DNA from 3 places in the Mesorhizobium sp. M0317 genome. Region 1 is predicted to be linked to each of the others. Evidence: predicted binding sites of a transcription regulator. Region 1 holds the regulator's gene; each other region holds the start of a gene.
What was found. Region 1 encodes PhoB, which activates phosphate uptake and scavenging genes when phosphate is short. Its sites were predicted from a motif close to TGTCATNNANCTGTCAT; they were not measured.
Positions count from the first base shown of each region.

Region 2: a site for PhoB is predicted at 1,255-1,271, ahead of NKI88_RS07445 (LTA synthase family protein). Genes of this name have one in related genera too.
Region 3: a site for PhoB is predicted at 4,193-4,209, ahead of NKI88_RS20855 (ceramide glucosyltransferase). Genes of this name have one in related genera too.

Region 1 covers NZ_JAMYRV010000030.1:75,054-82,060, reverse strand. Annotated here, with positions in the region: gene xylF (D-xylose ABC transporter substrate-binding protein) at 1-262, opposite strand, end outside; gene NKI88_RS20570 (ROK family transcriptional regulator) at 528-1,763, shown strand; gene phoB (phosphate regulon transcriptional regulator PhoB) at 1,794-2,483, opposite strand; gene phoU (phosphate signaling complex protein PhoU) at 2,500-3,204, opposite strand; gene pstB (phosphate ABC transporter ATP-binding protein PstB) at 3,246-4,070, opposite strand; gene pstA (phosphate ABC transporter permease PstA) at 4,088-5,404, opposite strand; gene pstC (phosphate ABC transporter permease subunit PstC) at 5,401-6,861, opposite strand; gene NKI88_RS20540 (substrate-binding domain-containing protein) at 6,957-7,007, opposite strand, start outside.
Region 2 covers NZ_JAMYRV010000006.1:47,447-54,453, reverse strand. Annotated here, with positions in the region: gene fabG (3-oxoacyl-[acyl-carrier-protein] reductase) at 1-36, opposite strand, end outside; gene fabD (ACP S-malonyltransferase) at 97-1,044, opposite strand; gene NKI88_RS07445 (LTA synthase family protein) at 1,322-3,250, shown strand; gene rpsF (30S ribosomal protein S6) at 3,563-4,063, shown strand; gene rpsR (30S ribosomal protein S18) at 4,063-4,311, shown strand; gene rplI (50S ribosomal protein L9) at 4,578-5,165, shown strand; gene NKI88_RS07425 (cyclopropane fatty acid synthase) at 5,352-6,701, shown strand; gene NKI88_RS07420 (small ribosomal subunit Rsm22 family protein) at 6,859-7,007, shown strand, end outside.
Region 3 covers NZ_JAMYRV010000031.1:51,299-58,305, forward strand. Annotated here, with positions in the region: gene NKI88_RS20840 (ABC transporter substrate-binding protein) at 1-268, opposite strand, end outside; gene NKI88_RS20845 (2'-deoxycytidine 5'-triphosphate deaminase) at 370-1,464, opposite strand; SAM riboswitch at 1,605-1,682, shown strand; gene NKI88_RS20850 (O-succinylhomoserine sulfhydrylase) at 1,740-2,930, shown strand; gene NKI88_RS20855 (ceramide glucosyltransferase) at 2,942-4,093, opposite strand; gene apaG (Co2+/Mg2+ efflux facilitator ApaG/CorD) at 4,315-4,707, shown strand; gene NKI88_RS20865 (Hsp33 family molecular chaperone) at 4,893-5,924, opposite strand; gene argF (ornithine carbamoyltransferase) at 6,033-6,944, opposite strand; gene NKI88_RS20875 (aspartate aminotransferase family protein) at 6,963-7,007, opposite strand, start outside.

The sequences.
Region 1 (7,007 bases):
TGATCAGCGAGTTGGCGCCCTGCGAGATCAGGCTTTCGACGTCGGTCAGCTGCTTGCCGGGATTGGACTGCGCGTCGGCGGAAATGTACTTGTCGCCGGCAGCCTCGATCGCCGTTTTCATCGCCGCCTCGTCGGTCTTCCAGCGCTCTTCCTGGAAGTTCGACCACGACACGCCGATGACCTTGTCCTTCGCCTGCGCGACCGACATCAGCGCCAGCGACATGGCGACACCCGCCAGCATGGCGGCTGCAAATCTGTTCATCATAATCCTCCCTGCGCCGCGTGCGGCGCGACAAAACCGGCCCGAAGGCCTGCACACAGAGGCCCTATTTTTTCGAGCCTCGAAAAAATACTGGTTCAATGATAAGGCGCTGTCAACATCGATTCTGATGGATTCTGATGGCCGTGCCGAATTTTTTCGAGGTCCGCAATAAACAATGACAGGGCTGCCGGCGTCTGCCAATATTTGGCTGGTGCCGTCGAACGCCTTCACTATCATGAGGCGCGAGGAGGCCGGGAGGAAACAAATGTCGGTTGGGATCCGCCACGACGATCTGCGCCGTCGCAACCGTGCGATGGTGATTTCGGCCGTGCGCCGGGCCGGCCAGCCGTCGCGGACCGAGATTGCGGCGACCACCGGCCTCAGCCATTCGACGATATCGGCAATCTCGTCTGATCTGATTCAAGAAGGCATCCTGATTGAAGGCAAGCCTGGCGAGACCGGCTCGCTGAAACGCGGCCGGCCGCAGGTCGGCCTTGGCCTCAACCCGGAAGCGGCGGCGGTCATGACCGTGGTGCTGTCGCTGAACTTCCTCTCCGTCACCGTCATCGACTATGCCGGCCAGGTGGTCGCGGAAGAACAGCGCCGGCTCGACACGCTGACCATGCCGCGCGACGAGCTGATCGGCGAATGCGTGGCAATCGTCGGGCGGCGTCTCGCGGACCCGGACCTCGATGTCCAGAGCATCGCCCGCATTGCCATGGGCATCCAGGGCATCACCGATTCGCAGGCGCGGGCCATGCTGTGGTCGCCAATCACGCCACTGACCGACATTGCCTTCGCCGACATGTTGGAAGCGGAATTCGGCATTCCTGCCACCATGGAGAACGACTGCAATATGATGGCGGTGGCCCTGCAATGGCGCCAGCCCGAGCGCTACCGCGACAATTTTATCGCCATCCTCTTATCGCACGGCATCGGCATGGGCCTGGTGCTGAAAGGCGAACTGTTCACCGGCACCCATTCCTCGGGCGGCGAGTTCGGCCACATGATCCACCGTCCGGGCGGCGCGCTCTGCCGCTGCGGGCGGCGCGGCTGCGTGGAAGCCTATGCCGGAAACTACGCCATCTGGCGCAGCGCCAAAATGATGGGCGAGGATGCCGAGCCGGTCGATATCGGCGACGCTGATATGCGCGCACTCGCCGCGCGCGCCCGCGAAACCGACGGCCCGGAGCGCGAAGCCTATTGCAAGGCCGGCGAGGCGCTCGGCTTCGGCCTCGGCAGCCTGTTTGCGCTGATCGATCCGGCACCCGTCGCCATGGTAGGCGTCAGCGCCGCCGCCTTCGACTTGATCGAACCGGCATTGCGCGAAGCGATCGCCCAGACCGCCGGCGGCCAGCACTCGAAATCGATCTCCTTCGACACCGAGCCCAACGAGCTGCCGCTGATCCGCGAAGGCTGTGCCATGCGCGCGCTCGGCTTCGTCGATCAGGAGATTTTCGCGCCGGGCATTCAGGCCAAATCCGGCAAGCATTTCGCCTGAATGGCCGGCAACGGCGCGACGCGCAGCATCCTAGTCTTCCCTGATCGCGTAGCCGGCGCCGCGAATGGTACGGATGACATCCGGCATGCGGCCGTTGTTGACCGCTTTGCGTAAGCGCCCGACATGGACGTCGACGGTTCGCTCGTCGATATAGATCGTCTCGCCCCAGACATTGTCGAGCAGTTGGCTGCGCGAGAACACGCGGCCGGGATGGCGCATCATGAATTCGAGCAGCCGGAACTCGGTCGGTCCGAGCCTGATCTCGCTCTTCTTGCGGTAGACACGGTGCGACTCGCGGTCGAGCACGATGTCGCCGACCTTGAGCACGCTGGACAGCACTTCCGGCTTGGCGCGGCGCAGCAGCGCCTTCACGCGCGCCATGAACTCCGGCGTCGAGAATGGCTTGACCAGATAGTCGTCGGCGCCGGTGGACAGGCCGCGCACGCGATCGCTTTCCTCACCGCGCGCGGTCAGCATGATGATCGGCAGCCGCTCGGTTTCGGGCCGCACTCTAAGCCGCCGGCAGAGCTCGATGCCGGAAACAGCGGGCACCATCCAGTCGAGCACCAGGAGATCGGGCACGTTTTCCTGCAGGCGGATCTCGGCCTCGTCGCCGCGTGTCACCACCTCGACCTGATAGCCTTCGGATTCGAGGTTGTAGCGGAGGAGCACGCCCAGCGGCTCCTCGTCCTCCACGACCATGATGCGTGGCGCGATCATAGGCAGTTCACCCTCATCAGGCCGGCGTGGCCATCGCCGTCTCGTCCTGCTTCGGACGATTGGCGGGCAATTGCTGGCCGGTCAGCACATAATACGCATTTTCGGCGATGTTGGTGACATGATCGCCGATGCGCTCAAGATTCTTGGCGCAGAACAAGAGATGCGTGCAGGCGGTGATGTTGCGAGGGTCTTCCATCATGTAGGTCAAGAGCTCACGAAACACGGACGTGTATTTGACGTCGATGCGCTCGTCGTCATTCCTGAGTTTTGCAAGAGCTGCCGCATCGGTGGCGGCATATTCCTCGACGACGCCTTGCACCTGGATCAGCACCAGTTGCGCCATGGCATCGATGGAGTGCGAGAGGTCGCGCGGCGTGACGCTCAAGCCCACGGTGCCGACGCGTTTGGCGATGTTCTTGGCGAGGTCGCCGATGCGCTCGAGGTCGCCCGCCATGCGGATCGAGCCGACCACGGCGCGCAGATCGTTGGCCATCGGCTGACGCTTGGCGATCAGCGTGATAGCGCGGTCGTCCAGTTCGCGCTGGCGCGCATCCATGATGGCGTCGTCGGACACGACACGCTGTGCCAGCGCATTGTCCGAATTGAGCAGCGCCTTGGTCGAGCCGCTGACCATCGAGCCGGCCAGATCGCCCATGTCGCGGATCAGCTTACTGATCTGCCCGAGCTCTTCATCGAAGGAGGCGACGGTATGTTCACCCATGATCTTGGTCCTCGTGCCTGAAAATTCACCCGCCGGACGGCTCAGCCGAAGCGGCCGGTAATGTAGTCCTGGGTGCGCTTGTCGTCGGGGTTGGTGAACATCTTGTCGGTGGCGCCCTCCTCGACGAGATAGCCGAGATGGAACATCGCCGTGCGCTGCGAGACGCGCGCCGCCTGCTGCATCGAATGGGTGACGATGACGATCGTGTAGTTCTGGCGCAGCTCGTCTATCAGCTCCTCGACACGGGCGGTGGCGATCGGATCGAGCGCCGAGCAGGGCTCGTCCATCAGGATCACCTCCGGCGACACGGCGATGGCGCGCGCGATGCACAGGCGCTGCTGCTGGCCGCCGGACAGGCCGGTGCCGGGCTCCTGCAGGCGGTCCTTGACCTCGTTCCAGATCGCAGCCTTCTTCAGGCTCTGCTCGACGATCTGGTCCATGTCGGACTTGCGCTTGGCCAGCCCATGGATGCGCGGGCCGTAGGCGACGTTCTCGTAGATGGACTTCGGGAACGGGTTGGGTTTCTGGAACACCATGCCGACGCGTGCGCGCAGTTCGACGACATCGATGTTCTTGTCGTAGATGTCGTCTTCATCGAGCGTGATCTTGCCGGTCACCCGCGCCGAATCGATGGTGTCGTTCATGCGGTTGAGGCAGCGCAAGAAGGTCGACTTGCCGCAGCCGGAGGGGCCGATCAGCGCCGTCACCTGGTTCTGGCGGACGTCGAGATTGACGTCGAACAACGCCTGCTTGTCGCCGTAGAAGACGCCGACCTTGTCGCCGCGCATCTTGATGACTTCGTTCGACTTGGCGTTCATTTTGTCGCCCACTGCATTCTCAAGGGACTGTTCGGTCATGATGTTCATACCAAATTGCCTTTTTTCTACCAGCGCCGCTCGAACCGGCGCCGGAGCACGATCGCGGTGATGTTCATGGCCATGAGGAAGACGAGCAGGATGATGATGGCGCCGGACATGCGCTCGACAAAAGCGCGCTCAGCCTCGTTTGCCCACATATAGATCTGAACCGGCAGCGCGGTCGCCGGATCGAAAGGCGTCGTCGGATAATCGGCGACGAAAGCGACCATGCCGATCAAGAGCAGCGGTGCTGTCTCGCCGAGCGCACGCGCCAGGCCGATGATGGTGCCGGTAAGGATGCCTGGGGCGGCAAGCGGCAGGATGTGATGGAACACCATCTGCATCTTGGAGGCGCCGAGACCTAGGGCCGCCGAGCGGATCGACGGCGGCACCGCGGCGAGGGCGGCGCGCGTGGCGATGATTATGGTCGGCAATGTCATCAAGGTCAGCACCAGGCCGCCGACGAAGGAAGCCGAGCGCGGCATGCCGAGGAAGTTGATGAACACGGCAAGGCCAAGCAGACCGAAGACGATCGACGGTACCGCCGCGAGATTGTTGATGTTGACTTCGATCAGGTCCGTAAAGCGGTTCTTCTTGGCGAATTCCTCGAGATAGATCGAGGCGGCGACGCCGATCGGCAGCGCCAGCAACAGCACGATCACCATCATGTAGAACGAGCCGATGATCGCCACGCCCATGCCCGACGTTTCGGGCCGGCTGGAGGCGCCATAGGTGAACAGGCCGGTGTTGAAATGCTCGGCCATCACGCCGTCGGCTTTAAGCTTGTTCATCCAGTCGATCTGCTGGTTGGACACCTTGCGGCGCGCTTCATCGACGCCGAGGTCGATCTGACCCTTGAAGGCCGAGTCGAGATTGGCGGCAGCCAGGATGTCGACATCGCGCGTCGTGCCGATCACCGAGGGATCGGCGGAGACGATGTCGCGCAGCTGGACCCGCGCGCCTTCCGACAGGAAGCCCTTGAGCTTCAGCATCATCGGCCTGTTGGCCGGATCGATGCCGAGCTTGGCCACCAGCGCGTTTTCGGCGAGCTTGGGATAGTTCGCCTTGATCAGCACGGTAGGGTCGGTGGCGCGCTTGCCGGAGGGATCGATCACCTTCTCGTCGAAGGTGACCGGCAGCGTCACCGTCGTCTGCCAGAAGGCGGTGTAGCCTTTCGAGACGATGGTGATCAGCATGATGGCCAGGAACGCCAGGCCCACCGAGATCGCAATCACGCCATAGATGCGGAACCGGCGTTCGGCGGCATAGCGCGCCTTCAGCCCGATGTCGCGGCGCGGACGCGCGACGGCACCCGCCATCGTGTCCAGGGGGATGTCGGTCATTCGTACTGCTCCCGGTACTTGCGCACGATGTAGAGGGCGACGATGTTCATCACCAGCGTCAGCGCGAACAGCGTCAGGCCGAGCGCGAAGGCGACCAGCGTCTGCGGCGAGTTGAACTCGAGATCGCCGGTCAGCTGGTTGACGATCTTGACGGTGATGGTCGTCATCGCCTCGAACGGATTGGCCGTCAGATTGGCGGCGACGCCCGCCGCCAGCACGACGATCATCGTCTCGCCGATGGCGCGCGACGCCGTCAACAGGATGGCGCCGACGATGCCGGGCAGTGCCGCCGGCAGGATCACCCGCTTGATCGTCTCGGAGCGCGTGGCGCCGAGGCCGAGCGAGCCGTCACGCATTGCGCGCGGCACCGCGGTGATGATGTCGTCGGACAAAGAGGACACGACCGGGATCAGCATGACGCCCATCACCAGACCGGCGGTGAAGATGCTCTGGCCCTGGATGAAGGGCGAGCCGCCGGTGAGTGCCGCCGACAGGTCGCGCAGGAACGGTCCGAGCGTGACCACGGCGAAGATACCGTAGACGATGGTCGGGATGCCGGCCAGCAGTTCAAGCGCGGGCTTGACCACCGACCGGACGCTGCGCGAGGCGTATTCGGACATGTAGACCGCCGACATCAGCCCGACCGGCACTGCGACCAGAAGCGCGACGGCGGCGATGTAGAGCGTGCCGGCGAGTAGCGGGATCAGGCCGAACTGACCCTGGCTGCCGCCGGAACCGGCGGCGGCGAAACGCGGATCCCACACCGTGCCGAAGAAGAAGCTCATCGGCGATACGCTTTCGAAGAAGGTGATCGTCTGGAACAGCATCGACAGCACGATGCCGACCGTGGTCAGGATGGCGATGGTCGAGGCCGCAAGCAGCCCCCACAGCATCAGCTTCTCGACATTGTTGCGCGCCCTGGCGCGCGGCGCGATCTGCCTCAGCGCATAGAAGGCGCCGGCGACCGACAGCGCGAAGGTCAGCACGGCGCCGAACAGGCCGAGCCGGTCCTGGACCTTGTTCGCCTCGACCGCGATCGGGATCATATAGTCCTGGGTGTCGCTGGCCAGTGCCACGCCCTTGGCGGCGAGCAGCGGCTGCAATTCGGCGAAAGTAGCGGGAAGTGCGGTATCGCCATCGAGCCGGCGCAGGCCCTTGGCCAGGCTCTTCACCAGGCTGGCGTCGAGCGCTTCGCTGGCGACCTTTGTGTCGGCGGTGCGCTCGGGCAAAGCGGCATGGATGTGCCGGTCGAGATAGAAGGAAGAGCCGATATCCCAGACGGCGAGCAAAAGGACGGCAGGCAGGATCGCGAGCAGAAAGGCCCACCAGCCATGATAATGCGCGCGCGAATGCGGCTTGACCTTGCCGGTATCCTGCGCCGCTGCGCGCTGGCGGCCGATCACAAAAGCGACCACGCCTATGGCAATGACTATGGCGAGTACGAGCAAGGACGACATCACCCACCCCAGGAAAATTCAGATCGCCGCCGCCGTTACGGCAAGCGGCGAAATCAGGGCGCGGATTTGGTCCGCGCCCTGATCCGGTCGGTTGATTACATCGTCTTTCCGGCGGCGAAGGCGTCGCGCTGACCCTGACGTTCGGC
Region 2 (7,007 bases), on a different contig from region 1:
GGTGACGAGCGCCTTGCGGCCGGTCAGTTCGAACATTTTCGTCTCCTGATCTTAAGAGAACACCCTTCCCACGGGAGGGGTTGAATCGCCAGTGGATTATGCAAGCGCGGCCAGCGCCGCCTCGACATCGGCCGGCGTGCCGACGGCCGATGTGGCGATGTCGCGGCTGATCCGCCGCGCCAGGCCGGAAAGCACCTTGCCGGCGCCGATCTCAAACAGCGTGGCGACGCCATTGGCGCCGAACCACTCCACCGTTTCGCGCCAGCGCACGCGGCCGGTGATCTGCTCGACCAGGCGGCGCGCGATCTCGTCGGGGTCGCTGCTCGGGGCTACAGTGACGTTGGAGACGACGGGCACGACCGGTGCATTCTTGGTCACGCCGGCCAGCGCCTCGCGCATGACATCGGCCGCCGGCGCCATCAGCGCCGAATGGAAGGGGGCGGAGACCTGCAGCATCAGCGCCCGCTTGGCGCCCTTTTCGGTGCACAGTTTCGCGGCGAGTTCCACCGCCGCCCTGGCGCCGGAGATCACCAGCTGGCCGCCGCCATTGTCGTTGGCGATCTGGCAGACTTTGCCGGATCCCGTTGCGGCCTCGGTGCAAGCGGCTTCGACGTCGGGCTGTTCCAGTCCGATGATCGCCGCCATGGCGCCCTCGCCGGCCGGCACCGCCGCCTGCATGGCGTTGCCGCGGATGCGCAGCAGCCGGGCGGCATCGGCGACCGAAACGAAACCGGCCGCGGCAAGGGCGGAATATTCGCCGAGCGAATGACCGGCAACGTAGGCAACCTTGTCCTTCAGCGAAAAGCCGCGCGCTTCCAGCGAGCGGATCGCCGCCAGCGAGACCGCCATCAGCGCCGGCTGGGCATTGGCAGTCAGGGTCAGCGCCTCTTCCGGGCCTTCCCAGATCAGTTTCGACAGCTCTTCGCCCAACGCATCATCGACTTCCTCGAACACCCTGCGTGCCTCGGGGAAGGCGTCGGCGAGGTCCTTGCCCATGCCGACAGCCTGGCTGCCCTGTCCCGGAAAGGTGAATGCGACGGCCATTTGGGCGCTCTCCAGCGGCTGATTTTTCCTGCCTGTGACGCAAGGCGGACCGTCAAGTCAAGCCCGGAGGCGGCATTTCGGCTCTCGCTTGAACCGGAGCTGACCTCGAGTCCCTGTTCCCAAAGGCTTTTTGCCGATCACACCTGATGAAAACCGCTCACGAATCGTTTGCTGGCTCTTCTTATTTTCGCCACAGGCGCTAGCTTTTGCATGACAGTTCTATGACAGAACGGTGGCGCGAGTGGAAATACGCGTTGCTTGGGCCGGGGGAAGAGACGTGGCTAGGATCAGGAAGGGCGCGGCCGTACCCGCGCCACAATTCTTGGAAGACGATCCGTCCACCGGCTACCTGCCGGGGCGCAGATGGCCGGTCATCCGCTACGGTCTGGTCACGCTGCTTGCCTCCGCCATCCTGGTGTTCGCCATCGAATGGATCGTGCGCGGCGACTTCTTCGGCACGGTCGACTTCTTCCTGCAGCCATTCAAGCCGGGCTGGACCACCATCATTGTCTTTGCATTGGTGCTGATGGGACTGGACGCCGTGCTTGGCCGCAGTCACCAGAGCCTGATGATCGTGGCGCCGCTGACGCTGGCGCTGGCCTTTGTCGGGCATCAGAAGTCGCATTATCTCGGCGATCCACTCTACCCAACCGATTTTCTTTATTCGCGCCAGATCATGGCACTGATGCCGCTCCTGGTGCGCGAACGGCCCTGGACGGCGCTCGCCATGGCGGTCGGCATCGTCGCCGGCCTGTCGCTGCTGATCTATGGCTGGCGGTTGTGGCGCCGCAAGGTTCCGATCCTCAGCCGCAAAGGGCGGCTGGCGCGGCTGACGCTGGCAGTGCCGCTGCTCGCCTTCTTCGTCTCGATCATGGACTACGCCACCTTCTCGTGGACCCGCGACCGGCTGCAGATCATCCCGATCATGTGGGACCAGAAGGAGAACTACGCCTCCAACGGGTTTGCGCTGGCCTTCGCGCTCAACGTGCCGATGGCGCATGTCTCGGCGCCGGCGGGCTATTCCGACAAGGCGATCGACGCGATCGACAGGCCTGATGTGGCGGCCTCGGTACCGGATGAGAAACCCGACATCATCGTGGTGATGAGCGAATCTTTCTGGGATCCGACCAAGCTGCCCGGCGTCACAATCACGCCTGACCCGATCCCCAATGTGCGGGCGCTGCGTTCCGGCTATATGTTCTCGCCGGAATTCGGCGGCATGACCGCCAACATCGAATTCGAGGCGCTGACCGGCTTTTCCAATGCCTTCCTGCCGGCGGGCTCGATCCCCTACCAGCAATATGTGCGCACGCCGACGCCGTCGCTGGCGACCTTCCTGAAAAGCGAGGGCTACCGGGCGCGCGCCATCCATCCGGGCACCAACTGGTTTTGGAACAGAGGCGCCGTCTATGCCGATTTCGGCTTCAACGATTTCCGCTCGGAAGAGACGCTGCCGCCACTGGAAAAGCGCGGGCCGCTGGCTTCCGATGCCTCGATGACCGACGAGATCATCGCAGAGGCCGACGCCAGCGAGCGGCCGGTGTTCTTCTTCGCCGTCAGCCTGCAGAACCACGGTCCCTACGAGCCGTACCGCTATTACAATCCGACCCACAAGGTCGCGGCGCCGATCAGCACATGGGCGCGGGAATCGCTGCTCAGCTATGCCGAAGGCTCCGCCGATGCCGATCGCGGCCTCGAGCGGCTGATCGAATGGGCGAAGAAGCGCGACCGGCCGACGGTCATCGCCTTCTTCGGCGACCATCTGCCGCCGCTCGGCCCCGTCTATGTCGAAACCGGTTACCTGAAGGACAATGTCGCGCCGCGCAAGGAACCGACGCCGGCGGCGGCACTGGAGCATCATCAGACGCCGCTGGTCATCTGGTCTAACCGTACCGGTCCGGCGCAGGATATGGGCGCCGTGAGCCCGGCCTTCCTGCCCTACCACATCCTGACAACGGCCGGGATCACGCACCCCTACTACACCGGCTTCCTGGGCGCGCTGCGCGAACGCTATCGCGTCGTCGACCGCAATCTGCTTTTGACACCGTCAGGTGAGGCCACGCCGGACTGGGCGCGGCAGAAGGACGTTGATCCGGCGATCAACGATTACCGCTTGCTGCAATACGACATGATGTTCGGCAAGCGTAAGGCGGCTCCGGATTTCTTCCCCGAAACGATCAACGGTGGTACCCCGCATACGAGTTGATGCCTGGTATTTTTCCAACCCTGCGACGCCAGGACGCTGTCCGGAGCATGCGTTACCCTTGCCTTCCAGACAATTTGCTATATAGACGCCCGCAATCTGCCGGTCCTTGCTGGGGGCTGAACGGAGGGCCGGAGGTTTTACCCAAAACCTTCGTGTGAAGCCAGAAGCGCTTCCGCCTCCCGTGTCTCCGCTCTCGACCGTCTCGAAATGCTCCTTTCTTCCCCGCCCCTTCGGGATCAGCGGGTCAGAGAAGTTGCAGAGGCTTTTGCCGCGAGGATCCGGGAGAGAAACGAAGAAAGGCACTGAACCACTATGGCTTTATACGAACATGTGTTCCTTGCCCGGCAGGACCTCTCGCAGCAGCAGGTCGATGCGCTTGTCGAACAGTACAAGGGCGTCATCTCCGCAAATGGCGGGTCCGTCGGCCGGGTCGAGAACTGGGGACTGAAGTCCCTCACCTACCGGGTCAACAAGAACCGGAAGGCTTACTACACGCTTATGGACCTCAACTGCCCGCCGGCAGCGCTCAACGAGATGGAGCGCCAGATGGGCCTGTCCGAGGACGTGCTGCGTTTCCTGACCGTCAAGGTCGAGGCGCATGAGGAAGGCCCGTCGGCCATGATGCAGAAGCGCGAAGAGCGCTCGGAACGCGGCGGCTTCGGCGACCGCGACCGTGGTGATCGTGGTCCGCGCTCGTTTGGCGACCGTGACCGCGGCGACCGTGGCGATCGTCCGCCGCGCTCATTTGGCGACGCCGGTGGTGATCGTGGTCCGCGCCGTCCGCGCGAAGGCGTTGAAGGAGGTGCAGAATAATGGTCGACATCAATCAGATCCCGACCCGGCGCCCGTTCCATCGCCGCCGCAAGACCTGCCCGTTCTCCGGCGCCAACGCGCCCAAGATCGACTACAAGGACGTGCGTCTTCTGCAGCGCTACATTTCCGAGCGTGGCAAGATCGTGCCGTCGCGCATCACCGCCGTAAGCCAGAAGAAGCAGCGCGAACTCGCCAAGGCGATCAAGCGCGCCCGCTTCCTCGGCCTGCTGCCCTACGTGGTTCGCTAAGACTTTCGAGCAGGCGGTTCGCCGCCTGCTTCCTTCTCCCACGGCGACGGGCGCCGCAGGGGTAATTTGATGATGCATGTCGTTGTCCCAAAACCGGGACCACTCTTGGCGACGTGCATTGAAATCCCGAGTTGAGGTGAAAAGCCTCTAACTGCCGCGACAGGCAGGACAGCGACACCGGCGCCAAGGCGCTCAGAGCTTCCTGACCTGTTCCATTCAATTCGGCGCCGATCCCGCGGTCGGTGCCCAGACGAAGGAATAAGACCATGCAAGTGATTCTTCTCGAACGCGTTTCCCGCCTCGGCCAGATGGGCGATACCGTCAAGGTCAAGGACGGCTTTGCCCGCAACTTCCTCTTGCCGCAGGGCAAGGCGCTGCGCGCCAACGAAGCCAACAAGAAGAAGTTCGAAGGGCAGCGCGCGCAGCTCGAAGCGCGCAACCTCGAGCGCAAGTCGGAAGCCAGCCAGGTTGCCGAAAAGCTCGACGGCAAGAGCTTCATCGCCGTGCGTTCGGCCGGCGAGACAGGCCAGCTCTACGGTTCGGTGTCGACCCGCGACATCGCCGACCTGCTGACCGCCGAAGGGTTCTCGGTCAACCGCAACCAGATCCAGCTCAACCAGCCGATCAAGACTATCGGCGTCACCAATGTGGCGATTGCGCTGCATCCGGAAGTCGAGGTCACCATCAGCCTCAACATCGCCCGCACGGCCGACGAAGCCGAGCGCCAGGCCAAGGGCGAGACGCTGACCACCGCCGAAGCCATCTATGGCGATGACATCAACGACAACGCACGGCCGGAGAACTTCTTCGACCCGAACACCGAGTTCGAAGGCGGCGAAGAAGACAACGCCTGATCCCGCACGGGGCCTGATCGGGAAGCGAGGGGAGCAGCGCTCCAATCACTTCCTCGTCATCCAGCCTTTCTGGACCAATGCCCGGGCCTCTCGCCCGGGCATTTTTGTGCCAAATGGAACTTTTCGAACCCCTATATATTGTTGCAGAATTGGTCCGCCAGTCTGACCGTGAGGGGACATTTGGTGATGAATATTCTGTTGAAGCGCGTTCTCGACCGCCTGGTGCGTACGGGCAATCTGAAAGTCACCGGGCCGAAGGGCTCGACAGTGGTTTTCGGCGACGGCAGCGGCGAGCCGGTGCGTATGCACATCAAGACCGCGCATGCCGAGCGCGCCATTACCTTCGATCCGATGCTGGCCGTGCCGGAAGCCTATATGGACGGCGAACTCGACATCATCGAGGGCGGCGTACTGGGTATGATGCGCATCGCCTTCCAGAACATGGGCAGCGGCGGTATCGACGCCACCTGGTCGAAGGCCATCGAGGGTCTGCGCCACGCCTTTCGCCGCCTGCAGCAGATCAACACCGCATCACGGGCGCGCCGCAACGTGCAGCGCCACTATGATTTGTCGGGTGACCTCTACCGGCTCTTCCTAGACGACGACATGCAGTATTCCTGCGCCTATTTCGAACAGCCGGACATGACGCTCGACGAGGCGCAGATGGCCAAGAAACGCCATATCGCCGCCAAGCTCAGGCTAAAGGCCGGCCAGACCGTGCTCGATATCGGCTCCGGCTGGGGTGGGCTCGGCCTCTATCTCGCCAAGGCTTTCGATGTCGACGTGCAAGGCGTGACGCTGTCGACCGAGCAGCACGGCGTCGCCACCGACCGGGCGCATGCGCAAGGCTTGCAGGACCGCGTGCATTTCGACCTCAAGGACTACCGCGAACTCAACGAACGCTTCGACCGCATCGTCTCGGTCGGCATGTTCGAGCATGTCGGCGTCAACCACTTCCGCACTTTCTTCGACAAGTCGGCGACGCTGTTGAAGCCGGACGGCGTCATGCTCTTGCACACGATCGGCCGCTCCGGCGTGCCGTGGGCGACCAGCGCCTTCATCCGCAAGTACATTTTTCCGGGCGGCTACATTCCTTCGCTGTCGGAGGTGATGCCGGCGATCGAGAAGTCGGGCCTTGTAGTCACCGACATCGAGATTCTGCGGCTGCACTATGCCGATACGCTGAAGCATTGGGGCCAGCGCTTTGCCGCCAACCGGGACAAGGCCAAGGCCATCTATGACGAGCGCTTCTGCAGGATGTGGGAGTTCTATCTGGCGGCTTCGGAAGCCGCCTTCCGCTGGCAGGATCTGGTGATCTTCCAGATCCAGATCGCCAAGAAGAACGACACGCTGCCGATGACGCGCGACTACATGGCCAAATGTGAAAAGGCGCTCGAAATGCGCGAAATGGGGCATCGTCAGGAGGCGGCGGCCGCCGAGCCTGCTGTCGCCAGGTCTGTGCCTGCCAGGTCCGTTGCTGTCAGGTCCGTTGCGGCCAAGCCAGCGCGCCGTCGCAAGGTGGCGGATCGCGAATAACGCCTCGATTGCGATTGCCGCTTGCCATTGACGGCTCTGACACTGAAAAAGGTCTCGTTCTCGCGAGACCTTTTTTAATGACCTGCCTGCCCACCATCGCCACCACCCTTGTCGAGTTCGCCCGCGCCTCGGTGCTCGCGCCACGCGGAGCCTGAGCGTGGAACTCCCCGCCTCGCTGCGACAAGGCGTCGAGCGCCTGCTCGAAACGATACCGCTGGCGGTGCTGCGCCAGGCGGCGAAGACGCTGTCTGACCGCTACCGCGCCGAATTGCGCGACGGCCGCCTGCACATGGCCGAAGAGATGGC
Region 3 (7,007 bases), on a different contig from region 1:
CGTCGAACTTTTTCGCCTGCAGCGCCGGGATGATGCCGTCCCAGTCCTGGGTGACGATCTCGCACTCGACCTTCATCTGCGCACACAGCGCATTGGCAATGTCGATGTCGAAGCCCTCGATCTTGCCGTCCGCGGTGATGGTGTTGAAGGGCGGATAAGCGCCCTCGGTGCCGATCTTCAATTTCTCCTGCGCCTCAGCCAGCGAGCCGGCCGATATCACCAGCATGGCAGCGCTCGCTGCCGATATGATCCATCTTGAAATCTGCATTTTGGTTCCCCTTGCGCGCCGTTCTCTTGCCGGCCACCGAAAGGCAGCCAAGCATGGTGAGGCAGCGCAGGCAAGTATTTTGCCTGACGGTGATCGAAGGTTCAGCCGGCGGGGCGGAAATGCTTGGAGAGCTTGAGGCCTTGCGCCTGGTAGTTCGAGCCGAGATCGGTGCCGTAAAGCGCCTGCGGCCGCTTCAGCATGTGTTCGTAGACCAGCCGGCCGACGATCTGGCCGTGGTCGAGGATGAACGGCACTTCGTGGCTGCGCACTTCGAGCACCGCCCGGCTGCCGGTGCCGCCTGAGGCCGAATGGCCGAAGCCCGGATCGAAGAAGCCGGCATAGTGAACACGGAATTCGCCAACCAGCGGATCGAAGGGCGTCATCTCGGCGGCGTAGAGCGGCGGCACGTGCACGGCTTCCCGGCTGACCAGGATGTAGAACTCGTCCGGGTCGAGCACCAGTTCGCCGGCGCCGCTCTTGTAGAGCGGCTCCCAGAAATCGACGGCATCCTGGGCGGCGCGCTTGTCGACATCGACCAGGCCGGTGTGATGCTTGCCGCGGTAGCCTACCAGGCCGTTCTGGTCGCCGTCGAGATCGATCGACAGCGCAATGCCGCCGCCGGAGATGTTGGGCGGTTCGGTCGCCACCAGCATCTCGGCGCGGTGCAATTCGTTCAGCTCTGCCTCCGACAACAGCGCGTTGCCGGTGCGAAAGCGGATCTGCGACAGCCTCGATCCGGCGCGTACGACGATCGGGAAGGTGCGTGGACTGACTTCGAGATAAAGCGGCCCGTGATAGCCGGGGGCGATCTTGTCGAACTCATGGCCGCGATCGGTCATCACCCGGGTGAAGATGTCGAGCCGGCCGGTCGAGCTCTTCGGGTTGGCCGAGGCCGACACGTTTGCGGGCAGCGCCAGGCTTTCGAGCAGCGGCACGATGTAGACGCAGCCGGTTTCCAGCACCGCGCCCCCGGCGAGACTGAATTCGTGCAATTTCAGCCGGTGAAGCTTGTCGGCCACCAGATGATCGGGACCCGGCAGGAAGGAGGCGCGCACGCGAAAAGCCTTCTCGCCGAGCCTGAGATCGAGGCTCGCCGGCTGCACCTGGTCGACATCGAGCGCGCGCGGCGACTTCAGCGCGCCGGACTGAAACAGCGCGGAAATGTCCTGATCGGGAAGAATGCCTGTCTGCCGCAAAAGGCTGGCTCCGCTCCAAGGTCGGTCTCTTTGTGGCAGGTTCTTGCCGCAAAACCGCTGGATATTATTGCGGAACCTGCCTGGTACAAACCTCTTAATGAAGCCGGCAATTGACGCAAGCGCAGGTGAGGTCTAAAGGGTCGTTATCCCGTGGTGATTTGGCCGGTCGGCTTGCAGCCACGTTAAACAAGTCGCTAAAGGACCGTCGGGCCGCAAGGCCATATGGACCGGTTGCGACTTTCGCGGCCGGTTTTTTTGTGTCTGGAACAAAAGCGATGAGCACCAAGAAGCGTAACTGGAAGCCTCAGACCGCACTCGTGCACGGGGGAACACTGCGTTCCCAGTTCGGCGAGACGTCGGAAGCGATGTATCTCACCCAGGGCTATGTCTATGAAACGGCGCAGGCCGCGGAAGCCCGTTTCAAGGGCGAGGAGCCGGGCTTCATCTATTCGCGCTATGCCAACCCTACCGTCGACATGTTCGAAAAGCGCATGTGCGCGCTGGAGGGTGCCGAAGATGCCCGCGCCACGGCGTCGGGCATGGCTGCGGTGACGGCAGCGCTGCTGTGCAGCGCCAAGGCCGGCGACCATATCGTTGCGGCGCGCGCGCTGTTCGGCTCCTGCCGCTGGGTGGTCGAGACGCTGGCGCCGAAATACGGCATCGAGGCAACGCTGGTCGACGGCACCGACATCGTCAACTGGGAAAAGGCGGTGCGGCCGAACACGAAACTGTTCTTCCTGGAAAGCCCGACCAATCCGACGCTGGAAGTGGTCGACATCGCAGCGGTGGCGGCGCTCGCCACCTCGATCGGCGCCAGGCTGATCGTCGACAATGTCTTTGCCACGCCCTTGCAGCAGAAGCCCTTGCAGCTCGGCGCCCATATCGTCGTCTACTCCGCGACCAAGCACATTGACGGCCAGGGACGCTGTCTTGGCGGCATCATCCTGTCGGACAAGAAATGGATCGACGAGAATTTGCACGACTATTTCCGCCACACCGGCCCGAGCCTGTCGCCGTTCAACGCCTGGACGCTGCTCAAGGGCCTGGAGACGCTGCCGGTTCGGGTGCGCCAGCAGACGGAAAGCGCGGCCAAGATCGCGGATTTCCTGGCAGGACGGCCGGAAATCGCCCGCGTCATCTATCCCGGCCGCGCCGACCACCCGCAGGCCGACATCGTCAAGAAGCAGATGACGGGCGGATCGACGCTGATCTGCCTCGACGTGAAGGGCGGCAAGCAGGCGGCCTTCGCCTTGCAGAACGCGCTCGACATCGTGCTGATCTCCAACAATCTCGGCGACGCCAAGAGCCTGATCACCCATCCGGGGACCACCACGCACAAGAACCTCAGCGACGAAGCTCGCGCCGAGCTTGGCATCGGGCCGGGAACGCTCAGGCTGTCGGTCGGTCTTGAGGATACGGACGATCTGCTGGAGGACGTTGCGCAGGCGCTGAAGGCAGCCGGGTAGGCCGCGAGGCGTCACGCTCCCGACGAAGCCTCTTCCAGCTCGGCTGCCTTGGTGCCGATGATCATGGTGTTGCCGCGCCAATCGACGGCGCCGCTCAGCCAGCCGCGCGCCCAGATGGCGGGAAGCATCATGTCGCGGACCATCATCGCCGGGATCATGCGCAGCGACAGATGCCAGCCCTTGGCCGCGGCCAGCGCGCATTCGGGAATGTAGGCCGCCGTCAGCACGGCCAACACCGTGGCCGGCAGGCTGATGCCGGCACTTGCTGCCGCCACCAGCGCCAACGCCAACGGCACGGCGACGCCGGTCAGGATCTCGGGTGCGAAAAACAGCGGGAAAGTGACGCGGCGCAACCGCGCCCAGCGCGCCTGACGCGACCAGATGTCGGCAAGTCGGCGCTGCCCCAGTGGTTGCTCGAAAGGCGAGGCAACGAGATTGACGCGCAGGCCCAGTCCGTTGACCAGCTTGGTTGCAGCAGCATCCTCGGCGATCTCGGCGGCCAGCGCGCGGATACCGCCATTGGTATCGAGCATCGGCTTGTTCCACAGCATGCTCTTGCCCTGGGCAAAGCCGAGGCCAAGCGCCTCGCCGGCATATTGCCAGCGCGCCTGCAGCGTGTTGAGGAACGCGCATTCGACCTCGGCCCAGAAGCCTTCCGGCCGCGAGCCGATCGGCGTCGAGCAGATAAGCCCGGTATTGGTCCGCCAGGCCGCCATCAGGTGCTGGACGTAATCCCTAGGCATCAGCACGTTGGAATCCGCCAGAATAACCCAATGATTGCGCGCCGCTTCCCAGCCCTTGACGCAGTTGTTGAGCTTCGGGTTGCTGCTGACGCGGTCGTCGCCGATCAGCAGCCGGGCCGGCACGTTGGGAAACAGGACGATCGCCCTGTTTATCAGTTTGACGACGGGATCGTCGGCGTGAGCGACGCAGAAGATCAGTTCGTAGCGCGGCCAGTCGAGCGAGAAGGCTCGCTGCAGCGTCTCTTGTGTGAACGGCTCCACGCCGCGCGACGGCACGACGATCGAGACCGGTGGCTGCTCGTCGGACGGCGGAGGGATAAGGCGACGCGCTTGCAGTTTCGACGAAGCAAGCAGGATGCTGGCGAGATTGGAAAGAAGCAAAGCGGAGGAAGCGAAGGCGGCTGTGAGAGCTAGTTCCATGAGATCTGGTCACTCCGGAAAGGCCGCTCGCGGCTGCTTTGTCAGTCGACAGATGGGCCTTGAGTCGCCGGCAAGGTTTGCGCACACCAACACTGTCATGTGTCACTTAAATGACATTGTTTGTCGGCACCTCCGCTTTGAGGCTGGCAGGACATGCCGCTCTGCGCGTATCAAACCGCATAGCGCGAAAAATGTTCCTTGCCGCGCAACCGGAGCAGCCCATGTATCGCGCCGTCACGCGCAACATCGAAGTGCAGGTCAGACCGTTCTACCTGGAGGACCGCTCGGACCCGGCGGAGAACCGTTATGTCTGGGGCTACCAGGTGACGATCGACAACCAGTCCGACGATTTCGTGCAGCTTATGTCGCGTTACTGGCACATCACCGACGGCAGCGGCCGGATCGAGGAAGTGCGCGGCGCCGGCGTGGTCGGCGACCAGCCTGAGCTCAATCCCGGCGACAGCTATCAATACACGTCAGGCTGCCCGCTCTCGACGCCCTCCGGCTTCATGGTCGGCCACTACACCATGCGCAACAAAAAGGGCGAGACGTTCGACGTCGCTATTCCCGCGTTTTCGCTGGATCTGCCGGGGACGCGGCGGACGGTGAATTAGGGTTTTCTCCCCATCTCTATACGGGGAGAAATGCCCGGCAGTGCAATGAGGGGCGCCGCCGGACTCATGAGGTTATCTTCCACGCACATGACGTAGGCTATGCGCGGCCATTCACCAAAGTTCGCGCTGCCCCTCATCCGCCCTTCGGGCACCTTCTCCCCGTGAACGGGGAGAAGGAAGAGATGCTACTGAGCTGCAAACTCCGCCGGGTCGAAGTCGTACTGCTTCGAGCAGAACTCGCAGGCGACGTGGATGCCGCCATCTTCGGTGCTGTCCTTGATCTCCTGCGCGGAAAACCCCTCGAGGATGCCGCGTATCTTGTCCCTTGAGCAGGAACATTGGTCGGCGACCGGCACGCCGCCGAAGACGCGCACGCCATGTTCGTGGAACAGCCTGTAGAGCAGCCGCTCGGCGCCGATGGTCGGGTCGATCAGCTCGGTCGGCTCGATGGTGCCGAGCAGCGCCACCAGCTCGCGCCACGAATTGTCGGCCGGCTCCTGCGTCACGTCACGCGGATCGCCGTCGCCGCCCGAAATGTCGGGCACGCGCATGCGCTCGGGTGACTGCGGCAGGAACTGCGCCAGGATACCGCCGGCGCGCCACTGCTCGCGCGCACCGCCGGGGCCGGGCGTCAGCAGCTTGGCCACCGACAGCCGGAGGTCGGTCGGGATCTGCTCCGACTGGCGGAAATAGGTGCGCGCGGCGTCTTCCAGCGTCTCGCCGTCGAGCTGGACGATGCCCTGATAGCGCTGCGTGTGCGCGCCTTGGTCGATGGTCAGCGCCAAAACGCCGCTGCCCAGCAGCGTCTGCTGCGAGGTCTGGCCTGCGGCCACCAGGGCCTCCAGCCGGTCGGCATCGAAGCGCGCATAGGCGCGCAATGCCGAGGGCGTGGAGAAATCCGCGACCAGCATGTCGACAGGCCCGTCGGTGCGGGTCTGCAGGATGAACTTGCCTTCAAATTTGAGCGAAGTGCCGAGCAGCACCGTCAGCACACAGGCTTCCGCCAGCAGGCGGGCGACCGGCTCGGGATAGTCATGACGGTTGAGGATGGCGTCGAGCATCGGCCCGAGCTGCACGGTGCGGCCGCGCACGTCGAGCGGGCCTACCTCGAAGGGCACGACATGATCGTCGCCGGCATAGCCGAACTCGCCGAGTTTGGGGTGATGTTCAGTCACTTGATGCGTTTCCAACATGACAAAGCTCCAGGGCGCGGCCATGCGGCCCGGAGGGGTGCATGCGTCCAAACGCGCTTGATTTGCGTGATGGGGCGCAAATAGGCATCGCGCCGCCCCGGATCAAGCGTTTTGAGAGCAAGCGCCTGGAGATCAAGCGCCCAGACACCAGGCCAAAACCGCCTTCTGGGCGTGGAGCCGGTTCTCGGCTTCGTCGAAGACCACCGAATGCGGACCGTCGATGACCTCGTCGGTGACTTCCTCGCCGCGATGCGCCGGCAGGCAGTGCATGAACAGGGCGTCGGGCTTGGCCCTCGCCATCAGCGCCGCATTGACCTGATAGGGCGAGAAGACATTGTGGCCGCGGGCGCGGTGTTCCTGGCCCATCGACACCCAGCAGTCGGTGACGATGCAGTCGGCTTGGTCGACGGCTTCCTCGGGCGAGCGGGTGAAGTGCAGCTTGCCGCCATTGCTCTTCGACCAGTCGATATGCTTTTGCGCCGGCTCGCTGCCTTCCGGCACGGCGACATTGAGGTTGAAGCGGAACCGCGCCGAAGCTTCGAGCAGCGAATGCAGCACGTTGTTGCCGTCGCCGGTCCAGGCGATGGTCTTGCCGGCAACCGGACCGCGATGCTCTTCGAAGGTCATGATGTCGGCCATCAGCTGACAGGGATGAGTGTCGTCGGTCAGCCCGTTGATGACCGGAATCGTGGCATTCTCGGTCAGCTCGAGCAGCCGCTCATGCGACGTGGTGCGGATCATGATGGCGTCGACATAGCGCGACAGCACCTTGGCGGTGTCGGCGATGGTCTCGGAGCGGCCGAGCTGCATTTCGGTCCCGGTCAGCATGATGGTCTCGCCGCCGAGCTGTCGCATGCCGACGTCGAAGGACACGCGCGTGCGCGTCGACGGCTTGTCGAAGATCATGGCCAGCACCTTGCCTTCGAGCGGTTTGGTCCGTTCGCCGGCCTTGAGGCGCGCCTTGCGCACCACCGCATCGTCCAGCATCAGGCGCAGATCGCCTTCGGAAACGGCGGAAAGATCGGTGAAATGGCGAAGGCTCATCGGGAATGGTTCTCGGGATTACTTCGCGGCGGCCGCGGCGATGGCGTCGGTCAGGCCCTTGGC